DNA from 3 places in the Macrococcus psychrotolerans genome. Region 2 is predicted to be linked to each of the others. Evidence: riboswitches for the same ligand, from Rfam matches in the RefSeq annotation. Region 2 holds a riboswitch; each other region holds the start of a gene.
What was found. Region 2 has a riboswitch for thiamine pyrophosphate ahead of QA539_RS04885 (ABC transporter substrate-binding protein). Riboswitches for the same ligand answer to the same signal wherever they lie in the genome.
Positions count from the first base shown of each region.

Region 1: another riboswitch for thiamine pyrophosphate. It lies ahead of QA539_RS00715 (thiamine phosphate synthase); the one in region 2 lies ahead of QA539_RS04885 (ABC transporter substrate-binding protein).
Region 3: another riboswitch for thiamine pyrophosphate. It lies ahead of tenA (thiaminase II); the one in region 2 lies ahead of QA539_RS04885 (ABC transporter substrate-binding protein).

Region 1 covers NZ_CP124591.1:143,271-147,490, forward strand. Annotated here, with positions in the region: gene QA539_RS00700 (thiazole synthase) at 1-520, opposite strand, end outside; gene thiS (sulfur carrier protein ThiS) at 522-719, opposite strand; gene QA539_RS00710 (NAD(P)/FAD-dependent oxidoreductase) at 700-1,806, opposite strand; gene QA539_RS00715 (thiamine phosphate synthase) at 1,779-2,360, opposite strand; TPP riboswitch at 2,443-2,541, opposite strand; gene QA539_RS00720 (hypothetical protein) at 2,631-3,089, shown strand; gene QA539_RS00725 (GNAT family N-acetyltransferase) at 3,269-3,754, shown strand; gene QA539_RS00730 (hypothetical protein) at 3,751-4,161, shown strand.
Region 2 covers NZ_CP124591.1:972,848-977,067, reverse strand. Annotated here, with positions in the region: gene QA539_RS04900 (ABC transporter ATP-binding protein) at 1-628, opposite strand, end outside; gene QA539_RS04895 (ABC transporter permease) at 625-1,359, opposite strand; gene QA539_RS04890 (thiamine-binding protein) at 1,359-1,646, opposite strand; gene QA539_RS04885 (ABC transporter substrate-binding protein) at 1,646-2,647, opposite strand; TPP riboswitch at 2,682-2,780, opposite strand; gene QA539_RS04880 (2-oxoacid:ferredoxin oxidoreductase subunit beta) at 2,849-3,712, opposite strand; gene QA539_RS04875 (2-oxoacid:acceptor oxidoreductase subunit alpha) at 3,713-4,220, opposite strand, start outside.
Region 3 covers NZ_CP124591.1:1,801,752-1,805,971, reverse strand. Annotated here, with positions in the region: gene QA539_RS09435 (LysM peptidoglycan-binding domain-containing protein) at 178-1,056, shown strand; gene QA539_RS09430 (LysM peptidoglycan-binding domain-containing protein) at 1,176-1,991, shown strand; TPP riboswitch at 2,075-2,170, shown strand; gene tenA (thiaminase II) at 2,232-2,900, shown strand; gene thiD (bifunctional hydroxymethylpyrimidine kinase/phosphomethylpyrimidine kinase) at 2,900-3,688, shown strand; gene thiM (hydroxyethylthiazole kinase) at 3,688-4,220, shown strand, end outside.

The DNA.
Region 1 (4,220 bases), 830 kb from region 2:
CATCAATAATATAGCTTAAGTTCAAGGCATCATTAACACCTAGACCTGTCCCGATAGGTGAGCCGAGTGGCATTATTGCATGTGCACCAAGCGTTTCAAGTTTCTTCGCAAGTACAACATCACATTGAATGTAAGGACAGACAATAAATCCTCTCTCTAGCAGAATTTCACACGCTTTATACGTCTCAATCGCATCGGGTAATAATGTTTTACCGTCCCCAATAATTTCAACTTTGATCATATCGCACATCCCTGCAGCTCGGGCGATCTCAGCAATTTTTACAGCCTCTTCTGCAGTCTTAGCGCCGGCTGTATTAGGGAATGTAATATATTTATCTAAATCAACAGATTCTAATGGATTCGGTAAGTCTTTATCATAGAGGTTCATGCGTCGCACAGCGAACGTTAATGCATTCGTTTCGCTTGCATCTACCGCTTCACGCTGTATATCACCATTTTCAAATTTTCCTGTACCAAGGATGAGTCTCGATTCAAGTTCTATTGGTCCAATCTTTAGCATATTAACCGCCTCCTACAAATTCTAATAATTCTAATCGTTGTTCTGGTCTAATTTCAGTCTCATCCCACTTGTCTTTTTGTACGGGCATATCATCGATTACGATAACCGCACGCTTTAAATCGATATTCAAAGTTTCTAAAAATGGAACAAGCATCGTTTCTTGTGTTTCGTACAATTCATCATTTAAGTATAGTTTCATGTATATCCTCCAGTTTAAAATGATCTTTATATTTCATTGCAAGCGGATGCTGTTTATCGAACATAAGTTTATGCATCAGTGCTCCGGTAATCTTCGATAAGAGGATGCCATTACGATAATGACCGGTTGCGACAAATAGATTATCACGGACCTCATCGATTACTGGTCGCTGCAGTGGGTTATCGGGACGAAAGCCGCATCTGCTATCGACAATTTCACCATTCATGAGTTCTGGTAATAGGTCCAGCGTCATTTCTTTTAGCCAGTCGATACCTTCTTCACTTACTGTATTGTCACCATTCATCGATGTCGTTGCACCTATCACATATAAATCATCTGACTTCGGTACGATATAATGCCCATTTGTCTGGAACAATGTCTCTTTCATATCTAATGTATGGTGATGTATCGTCATCACTTCACCTTTTACACCGTGCATTTCAAGATGGATACCAAGAGATTTAAGGATGTCACCTGAATACATACCTGCTGCAACGACGATTTGCTGTGCTTCATATGTTTGCGAGCTGGTACGCACATTAAATCCATCATTTGCTTTCACGTCTATTACGCGATCGTGAATAAACGTAACATCTTCATTTAATGTCATGAGTGCCTGATGGTATTTAACAGCATTGACTTGTCCATCTGTCGGAATCCACATCGCAAGGTCATGATTGCGGATATAACCATGTGCAAACTCATCCAAACGATTTTTAACTAACTCTGTTGTCTTAAACTGTGCATTAAGAAAATCATACTGTTGAAGTAAAGATTCATGCTCGCCATGTGAAGCAATCTTTAATAAACCATGCTGCTGATAATCGATTACATAACCTAAATGTGCCAATTCATCAGCAAAATCTTTCATCATATGTTGCCCTTCCATAGAAAACTGGAAGAGAGGGGAATCAGAATAAAATTCATTTTGTGCACCAAGCATACCGCCAGCAGCATGCGTCGCTCTGCATCTACTAAAATCATCAATAATGGCAATCGAAATACCTTCTTGTTTTAAGTGATAGCATATACTCTGGCCAATAATGCCGCCACCGATAATTAAGACATCGAATTTCGTAACAACCACTCCTTTCGAACGTGCTCAAGATGTGCCTTATGCTGAAACAAACGAATACCACTGAATCCACTAAATCGAGTATCAAGCTGATGTATCGTATGTTCATCGATACCACCGATTGCAACAATCGGGATATCATATGAAAGTACTGTGCCAATTACAGACGCACTTTGAGGTGTGAGACCTGGCTTTGAAGGCGTAGGGAAGACGTGACCGAATATACAGTAATCAAGCACGCCATCAATCAGGCGCACGCTGTCCTCACTGTGCACACTCATACCGACACGAAATTCAGGATGTTGTTGCTTGAATGCTATCGCATCACCAGCACGCTCCTTAAAATGGATGCGTGTCAGACCATGCTTTATCATCAAATGAGGTGTATTATGCACAATAATCTTAGAAGGATCTATGTGCCGTTTCAACTGCATAATAAATACATCCAGCGCATCATCACACGCATCTAGACGTAGAATCACACCATCAATCAAAGCTTCTACATCCACAATCGACTGTATAACAGCATCACTCGGTTCCACGAATGGTGTAATCATATAAAACATAAGCAACCTCCAAAAAAAGACCACCCGCAAACAAACTACGGGTGGTCAAAATATATAAAAAATATATAAATATTTATAATTATATAAATGATAACTGCTTCCCTACGTTGGAATTATCCAAATCAGGTTATGAGAGTCAGACAAAGTCTTCTCAGCTCTAAGAGCACCCCTAGCCATATTCGATTATGTAATTAAGAATAGCACTCAATGGCTGATAATTCAAACTTCTAAATTTAAATGATAAAATAGAAAAAGAAAGGGGATGTAAAAATGAATGAAATAAATGAAAAACAATTAGCAGCATTGCTAGATGAACACGCTGAACTGCGTGAAAATATGAGTAACGGTGAACGAGATGATATAGATGAAGCACAATTAAAACAAGTAACGATGGGTAGATTACAAGAAGAACGCATGACATCTGAAGAAATATTAAGAGAAATCGATGAACAGGAATCACTAGATATAGAGAACGAAATCGCACATAAAGAAGTGCATATCTTCAAATATGTAATGTATACGATTGAAATCTATAAAGACGTCGAACTTACACTAGACAGACTTAGAAATTTAATGGCACATGAATATGCAGAGATGACAGAAGAAAGTCTGATTCATTATCTTAAAGACTATGAATCAGCAGGATATATCCGACTGAACGAAACAAAAACAGGTGTTACAGTATCTAAAACATTTCTCGGGGAATGTGCTTTAGCGTTAGTGAAATAAAGAAGCGGCTTGATTAGTGGCTTTTATTTGCTTACAAAAATATAAATATTAATAATTTATAATATCAAATACTTAGAAGAAAGATTAAGACATGCCTGTCATTCCAACAACTCAATATGTATAGATTAACCATAAAATAAACTTTTATAAATAATTATAAAGATATAAGGAAGGATAGCATGAATTCTAAAATAAGAAGTATGACTGAAGATGATATTCCAAAGATACAACACATTGCAAAACTCAGCTGGCATGATACATATGAAGGAATAATACCGCTTCATATACAAGATAATTTTTTAGAGATGGCCTACAGTTCATCTATGTTAGAAAAAAGGTTAGCGTTGACGAAAATGTATGTAGCAGAATTCGAAGATCAAGTTGTAGGCTTTGCAAATTTCAGCAAACCAGATGAGAATGGTATAGCTGAACTGGCTGCTATTTACTTACTCCCGGACTACCAAAATTTAAGGATAGGTAGCACGCTTATAAAGCATGGAATTTCACAGATGGAAGGAATAAAGTTTATAGACGTTGTAGTAGAGAAAGAAAATAAGGTTGGCTATAATTTTTATAAAAAATTTGGTTTTTTAGTACAGGACGAATTTGAAGATGATTTTGACAGTCACATATTGAAGTCGGTAAAAATGAGGTTAACATTATGAATACATTCCATATAGCTCTTAAACGTTTACCTGAAGAAGTGCAGGAGATGATTATGGACAAAAAGTTAAATGATGTACTTATGTATTTTATGGAACATGAAGTACAAGATTATTATTTGATGAAATACTTATCAAATATTGCACATCTTAAAGATGAAGTAGAATATCATGAAATGGTCGCAAGTATTTACCATTTTCATTTCAACTATGAAGTTGATGCATATGATGCAGCTTATTATCATTACTGGCGTTCGTTAGAGCTTACATCTTTTAACGATATAGAATTATTAGAAGAGTTTCTTCAAATTCTGGATGAACCTGATTTTGATATTATAGAAGAGGAAAATATTGAATATGTAAAAAATCAGATAAGACTATTAGAAAAGGAGTCTATTATCAGAATTTGATGATACGATAAAACCCCCAACATATAAATGTTGGGGTTTTATCATAGTCTTTATAGAGT
Region 2 (4,220 bases):
CTATCGTAGCAGGTTTCTGATTTAAAACGAGTATACGGTTACTCATCTTAATTGCTTCATCAATACTATGTGTAATCATCAGCACCGTTTTATCACTCTCCAATAATAAAGACCTCAACCAGATCTGCATATCATTACGTGTTATTTCATCCAATGCTGAAAATGGTTCATCCAGTAACAGTAATTGATGTTCTGTATTTAATGCACGTAGGAATGAAACACGCTGCTTCATTCCCCCAGAAAGCTCATTGGGGTATCTATCTTTAATGGAAGTGAAGCCTGCTCTTTCTAACAATTGTTCTGATTTATTCACGCTATCATTCGCACTGATCTCTGTTGCGAGGTTAATGTTTTGTATCACTGTACGCCATGGCATCAGTGAGTGTGTCTGAGGCATAAAGGACACATGTCCTGTTTTCCCATTGATACGTTCCCCTTGCAATAAGCACTCGCCACTTGAAGGGATGAGTAATCCGCCGATAATATTTAATATCGTACTCTTACCGCTGCCACTCGGGCCGATCAATGCAACAATCTCACCTTTATTCAGTTCTAGGTTAATATTATTAATTACAATATCTTTATCGTAACGATGCATAATATCGTTAAGTTGAATAATAGGAATCATCGTTGCCACCTCAATACAATACGCTGAATAATATATATAACAAGATAAATGACCATAGCAAAGATAATGATCCAGACAATTGCTACAAACACCTGATCTACTTGAAATGCACGCTGAGCTATAAGCATAAATTTACCTAAACCTTTATCACTGCCAAGCCATTCAGAAATGATTGCACCCATTACTGAGTATGTGCCAGCAATCTTTAATCCATTAAAGAAATAAGGCATACTATTTGGCCATTCAAGCTTTTTGAAACGTTCAAGACGCGTTGCCCCCATCATCTTCATATATTTCTCTAATTCTTTATCTGTCTCATTAAATCCTTCAAGTAAGCTCACAGTTATCGGAAAGAAACACACAAGTGTTATCACGATAAGTTTCGGCAATATTCCAAATCCGAACCAAATGACTAGTAGTGGTGCAATGACGATAACGGGTACATTCTGACTCATTATGAGCAATGGATAGACATACTCATGCAGCCCAGGGATTAAACGTAATAGTACGGCTACAGTAATACCGCATAATACCGAGCAAATAATGCCTAATATAACGAGTAATATAGTCGGATATAAATGCACATGATATGTGTTAAAGTCATTAAAGAAGCTGATAAATATTACGCTTGGCGCAGGTAACGTATATGCATCAACTTGTAGTAACCGAACGAGCAGTTCCCAAAAATAAAGTAGTACTATAAAAAATAGAAAAAACTTAACATATTTCATCATCTATACTTCTGTACAAGCACATCCATCGATACTTCTTCGGCATGATAAAACTTTACTTGTGAAATAATAGATGGACACCCCATTTCACGCATCTCTTTATTCATTAATTCGATTAACTTAAGCAACTCATTCATGTTCCCCTCAATTGATGTTTCAAGCGGATTCACGATGTACTTTAAGTTTGATGCTTCAATCACTTCAATTGCGCGATCAACATATGGAATTACATCTTCACCATTTGGCGTCTTCGGAATAATTTGTATGCTCATTATTGTATCTGCCATTATTTACCCTCCACATATTCATTTGTAAATGCATCTTTAGCAATGAAGTCTTTAGTAATCACTTTGTTATCTTTCATAAACTGTCCAAAATTCTTCCAGATACGTTCTTCCTGATAGCCCCAGTATTTCGCATCATCCTGATATTTAGGTGACAAATATTTTTGTGATGCATATACGAGCTTTTCTTGTTTTTTAAGTTCTGGAACAGACTTCATCAAAATATCTGCACTCTCTTTGTCATGTTTAATTGAATACTCATAACCTTCTTTAAGTGCGGTCATAAATTTCTTAGCTGTCTCACCATTTGATTTTAAATACTTTTCATTTGCAATAACGACAGGTGTGTAATAATCCAGATTTTTATCGTAATCAATTAAATACTGCATATTTACATCGATATTACGTGTTTCTGCTTCGATTCCAGTCCATCCATAATAAACCCATGCGAAATCGATATTCTTCTTAGATGCAGTAAAGAAATCAGTATTTCCCATATTGATAATTTTAGTGTCTTTCACTGATGCTCCGTCTTTTTTCATAACTGCATCAATCATTGGCTGTTCAATCGGTGCACCCCATCCACCGTATGTTTTCCCTGCATAATCTTTCGGTGATTTAATATTCTTATCTTTCAAGCTCATAAATCCACTCGTATTATGCTGGATAATTGCTCCAATCGATTTCACTGGAATGCCTTCAGAACGTGATTGCGTCACTGTTTCCTGTGCACTAATTCCGAACTGAACATCTTTTTTGTTTGCTGCGATAAGCTGATCGGCATTCACTTCACCAGGTGTCTTAATTTCAACATCTAAACCCTGTTTGTCAAAGTAACCTTTCTCTTGTGCTACATATAGTCCTGTATGATTTGTATTCGGCGTCCAGTCCAGCATAATCGTCACTTTTTCTTTCTTATCTTCCTTACCTTTATCGGCTGACTGATCTCCACAGCCTGCTAGTAAAATGACACAACTCGCACTTAACAATAACTTTTTATTCATATTAGCCTCCAAAAAAACACAACCTGATTGCAGGTTGTGTCAGTTGACACTTCCCTACGCTGGTATAATCCAGATCAGGTATATAAGGGTTTAGGACGAATCCAATCTCAGAATAACTCCCCTAGTGTTTAAAAATTTATATTATTTTGTACTGTTTTAGTATAACAGCTTTATTATAAATAAGGTACAGATACTTAGTTTTTATTTGAACTGAGCCATTAAAGCATCAAATTCCTCTTGTTTAATATTTAGATCTGCTTTTGTTAAGTTCTCACTGTAGCCATCAATTTGTGATTCGTACGTCGGTGCATCGGTATCCTGATACACGATACCTGTAACAAGCCCATCTTGTTCGTGTACTGTATTGATCGCCAGCTGTTTATTGGTATGATCATAATCTTCAATATCAGCAAGTTTCGTCAAATTTTCTTTAAACCAGTCATACGTATTTACTTTGTTGTATGTGACACACGGAGAAAATACATTGACGAATGAGAATCCTTTATGATTAACTGCCGCTTCAATAATTGATGTTAAATCTTTTATATCACTAGAAAAGCTTTGTGCGACAAAAGTTGCGCCACTTGCAAGTGCAAGTTCAAGCGGAGAAACATGCTTCTCAATCGAGCCTTTTGGCGTTGTCTTAGTGACAAATCCATGTGCTGAACTTGGTGATGTCTGTCCTTTAGTCAGTCCATAAATTTGATTATCCATTACAATATACGTGATATCAATATTTCTACGTAGCGCATGAATCGTATGCCCCATACCAATCGCAAAACCATCACCATCTCCACCGGAAGCGATAACTGTAAGCTCCTGGTTTGCCATCTTCACACCTTGTGCCATCGGTAATGCTCGACCATGGATCGAATGCACACCATATGAATTTACGTATCCAGACAGACGTCCAGAACAGCCGATACCTGTTATTAACGCGAGCTGTTCTGGTTCTAAGCCGATGTTCGCACATGCTTTTTGTATCGCCGCTTGTACTGAGAAGTCCCCACAGCCAGGACACCAGTTCGGTTTCACATTATTTCTGAAATCTTTAAATGTTGCCATCTATATTAACTCCTTTAATATTGCGTTGATTTTCTCTTCAATTTCGTGAGGTAAGTAAGGTGTACCATCATACTTACTCATCTGAATCATCTTACCTTGATGATTCGTATTCATCTTGATAATCTGTCCAAGTTGTCCGTTAAAGTTATGTTCAACAACAATCACTTTCTTCACTTTATCTATCGCTTGCTGAACCTCTTCTGTCGGAAACGGATGAAGTTGTTTCATATGCAGATGGTTTACCTTTCCTTCTACACGATGGATTGCTTCATCAATCGCTCCATACGTTGAAATATAACCAATCACTAACACATCTGCATCTTCATGATACGTATTGTATACAACAGGTTCAGTAATCTTCAGCTGTTCTAATTTACGCATACGTTTTTCCATCTGCTTTGCACGGTTTACGGGAGATTCGCTCGGCTTTCCTTCTTCGTTATGTTCAACACCTGTAACATGATGGATACCGTTTTTCACACCAGGAATCGTACGTGGTGAAATGCCA
Region 3 (4,220 bases), 830 kb from region 2:
TGAACGCTACTGGGGGGTTCGATGTTAAATTGATATGCTTTTGTAATATATTTGTAATTATAAATCATCTTCCTGTAACCAAAGAAATATCAATACGTGTTAAATTTATATCATTCAATAAAAGACAAATATAATTATTAATATAAATTAAGAAAATTATCGGAGGCAACACTCACAATGAAAAAAATTACTGCACTTACAGGAATGGCAATTTTAGCTACAGGAATTTCAGCACAGGCAGATGCAAAAGAACATACAGTAACTTATGGGGAGTCACTTTGGTCAATCGCAGATAAATATGACACTACAGTTGAAAGAATTAAAAAAATTAACAAAATAGAATCAGATATCATCTTACCGAATCAAAAATTAGAAGTATTAGTTAAAGGTAAATATGAAGTCCAAAAAGGAGACACTTTAGAGAAGATCGCTAAAAAGTTTGATACTAAAGTTGCAGATTTAAAGAGATGGAACAATATTGAAACAAATAAAAATCTTAAAGTAGGTAAACTGATTGTTGTTGATAAAGAGGAAAAAAGACAAATCGTTACGCAAACAGCTGCTCAGCAAGCACCAGTAACTGTACAACAACCAGTGGCGTATCAAGCACCGGTAGTCAAAGCCCCAGAGCAAACAGCTAAACCGGCAGCACAACAACCAGTAGAGCAACCAGTCCAACAAGTAGCACAAGAGCAAGTAGCGCAACCAGTGGCACAAAAGCCAGTGCAACAAGCACCGGTCCAACAAGTAGCACAAAAGCCAGTAGAGCAAGCACCGGTCCAACAAGCAGCACAAAAGCCAGTCCAGCAAGCAGCTCCTGCTGGAAACTCATCAATGGATGCACATTTACGCGTTATCGCACAACGTGAATCAGGTGGCAACCCTAATGCTGTTAATGCATCTGGATATTACGGATTATTCCAATTTTCACCATCAACATGGGCATCTGTAGGTGGAACAGGAAATCCTGCAAATGCTTCAGTTGAAGAACAATGGAAACGTGCAAGAATATTATATCAAACTGCTGGAGCTTCTCAGTGGTCAACGGCGTATTAATTAGTCAGAAATTTAACATAACACTTAATCTTTTATATTGTTGCAACCTATGAAATATGAAATTTTAATGTAGTTAACGTATTAAAAATTGTAGATAATCTTTAGGAGGACTTTTCCAGATGAAAAAACTTTTAGCGGTAACGACAGTATTTGCAGTAGGTGGAACATTTGCAGCGACTCAAGCGGATGCAGCACAATATAGAGTAAAAAGTGGGGATTCTTTATGGAAAATCTCTCAAATCTATGGGACGTCAGTTCAAGCATTAAAGCATGAGAATGGATTGAGATCTAACTTAATTCATGTGAATCAAGTATTAAATATTAATGAGAATACAACAAAACGAAATACTTATAAATCAACATATAAATCTGCATACACAGCACCTGTAACTACAGGTTCATATTACCGCATCGTTCCTGGAGATACTTTGGGCAAGGTTGCATCACGTTACGGTGTATCTGTTGCGCAGCTTAAAGCATGGAATGGTTTGCATTCAGATTTAATTATTGCTGGACGTACATTGAAGGTTAATGGACCGGCTGTAGCAGCTGCACCCGTTACAAGAACAGCATATCAAGCACCAGTTAAACGTGCTGTTGCTAAGTCAGCATACCAAGCACCAGTAAGACAGACTGTTTATAAGGCATCGACGACAAAGCGTGTGACTACGACAAGGACACAAGCACCGGCTGTTCGTGTGAACAACGGATTAAACTGGGCAGCATTAGCAAGATGTGAATCTGGTGGCAATCCATCAATTAATACAGGAAATGGCTACTATGGAATGTATCAGTTCAATTTACAGACATGGCGTGGTGTCGGTGGAAGTGGTTATCCACACCAAGCTTCTGCAGCAGAGCAAACGAAACGTGCTCAAATTTTATACAATATGCGCGGTGCGCAGCCATGGCCAGTATGTGGGGCACGTTTATAGTAACGATATTAGAACTCTAAGGTGTATTCACTTTAAAGTTCTTTTTTTGCATTAATCCATTAACTTCGTTACACTAATATTAATATACACACTAGGGGTGCCTTGCGCTGAGACGGCTTTTGCCGAACCCTTTACCTGATCCGGATAATGCCGGCGTAGGAAAGTCGTGCTAAGTACCCGTTATGTGTATTTAACCTATTTCCTATCAGGAGATAGGTTTTTATTTTTAGGAGGGATAACGTGTTTACGAGACAGTTGAAAAAAGAAGTAGAACCGATTATTGAATCGATTTATAATGATCCTTTTATTCAAGGTATTATTCATGGGGATCTAAAGAAAGAAGCAGTAAAACATTACTTAAAGGCAGATAGTTTATATTTAAACGAGTTTGCAAAGATATATAGCCTACTTATTCCGAAACTTAATGATAGAGAAGGAATTCAGTTCTTACTCGGCCAAATCGATTTTGTTATGAATGGTGAAGTGGATGCGCACTATACATTAGCAGACTATGCAGGTGTTGATTATAAGACAGTGATTGAAGAAGGAGAATGGTATCCATCAAGTGATCATTATATTAAGCATATGTATTACAATGCCTACCGCTATAGTGATGCGAGCTTTACGATATGTGCGATGGCACCTTGTCCATATGTCTATCAGCAGCTGGCACTAAAGATTGCTGAACGTAATGACCTGGAAGGTAATCCGCTAAAACCTTGGGTCGACTTTTATTGTACAAATATGGATGAGCTTATCGGTCATTTAGATCGCTGGGTAGATGAGTTCAGTGAAACAGCTTCTGATGAAGAACTAAATATATTAAGAAAGAACTTTGTTGAAAGCTGTATTCATGAGAAGCGCTTCTTTAATATGTCCTATAACATTGAAACATGGGAGGGCTATTGATGAAAACAGCATTATCGATTGCCGGAACCGATCCTACAGGAGGTGCTGGGACGACAGTAGACTTGAAAGTCTTTCAGTCACGCGGCGTATACGGGATGAGTGTAGTAACAAGTCTTGTTGCACAGAATACATTAGGCGTGCAGGATGTCTTTAACCAGCCTGTGGACATTATACAGAAACAACTTGAAAGTGTATATTCAGACATTGTTCCGGATGCAGTAAAGACAGGGATGTTAGCAACAAGTGCAGTGATGGACGTGGTGAGGCCGTATATAGAACGTTATAACATCCCGTATGTCATCGATCCTGTGATGGTGGCTAAAAGTGGAGATTTGTTGCTTGATGAAAATGGTCAAAATGCTGTGCGTACAAAATTACTGGATATTGCGACAGTGGTGACACCAAATATACCTGAACTAGAGAAAATTGTTGAAATGAAGGTGGAATCAGAAGAAGATATCTCACGTGCAGGAAAAATATTTATCGATGAAATTGGTTCTCGAAGCGTACTTATCAAAGGTGGACACTTAAAGGGAGATGCGACAGACTATCTCTTCACAAAGACGGGATTAATTACTTTGCCTGGAGAACGTTATAATACGAAGCACACACATGGCACGGGCTGTACTTATTCAGCTGTCATCACAGCAGAACTTGCCAAAGGGAAGAGTATAGAAGATGCTGTGCGATTAGCGAAGCGCTATATGGATATGGCCATTAAGTACACTCCTGGAATTGGTCATGGCCAGGGCCCAGTAAATCACTTTAAGTTTCAGGAGGTTGAATAATGACAAAACTCACTCAACTTCGTAAAGACAACCCGTTGATCATCTGTATTACGAATGATGTCGTCAAAAACTTTACAGCGAACGGTCTGCTCGCACTTGGTGCAAGCCCTGCGATGGCGACAGAACGTCAAGAAATGGATGAGTTTTTAGCGTATGCTGGTGCGTTACTGATCAATATAGGGTCAATTGAAGAAGGGGATAAGGAAAACATGTTACAAGCGGCTGCATTTGCAAATAAACATCATGTACCTATCGTACTTGATCCTGTCGCTTGTGGTGCATCTAAGTTTCGTAAAGACTTCTGCTTAAAATTGCTGAACGAGCATCATATTAGTGTCATTCGTGGGAATGCGTCAGAGCTTGCAGCATTAACAGAAGATGCCGCAATGAAAGGGACAGATGCAGATCAATCGCTATCGACTGAAAGCGTTGCGCGAAGAGCATATGATAAGTTCAATACTGCGATTATCGTAACCGGTGCGGTTGATGCAATCTGTCAGGATGGACAAATCGCTTTAGTGGAAAATGGGAC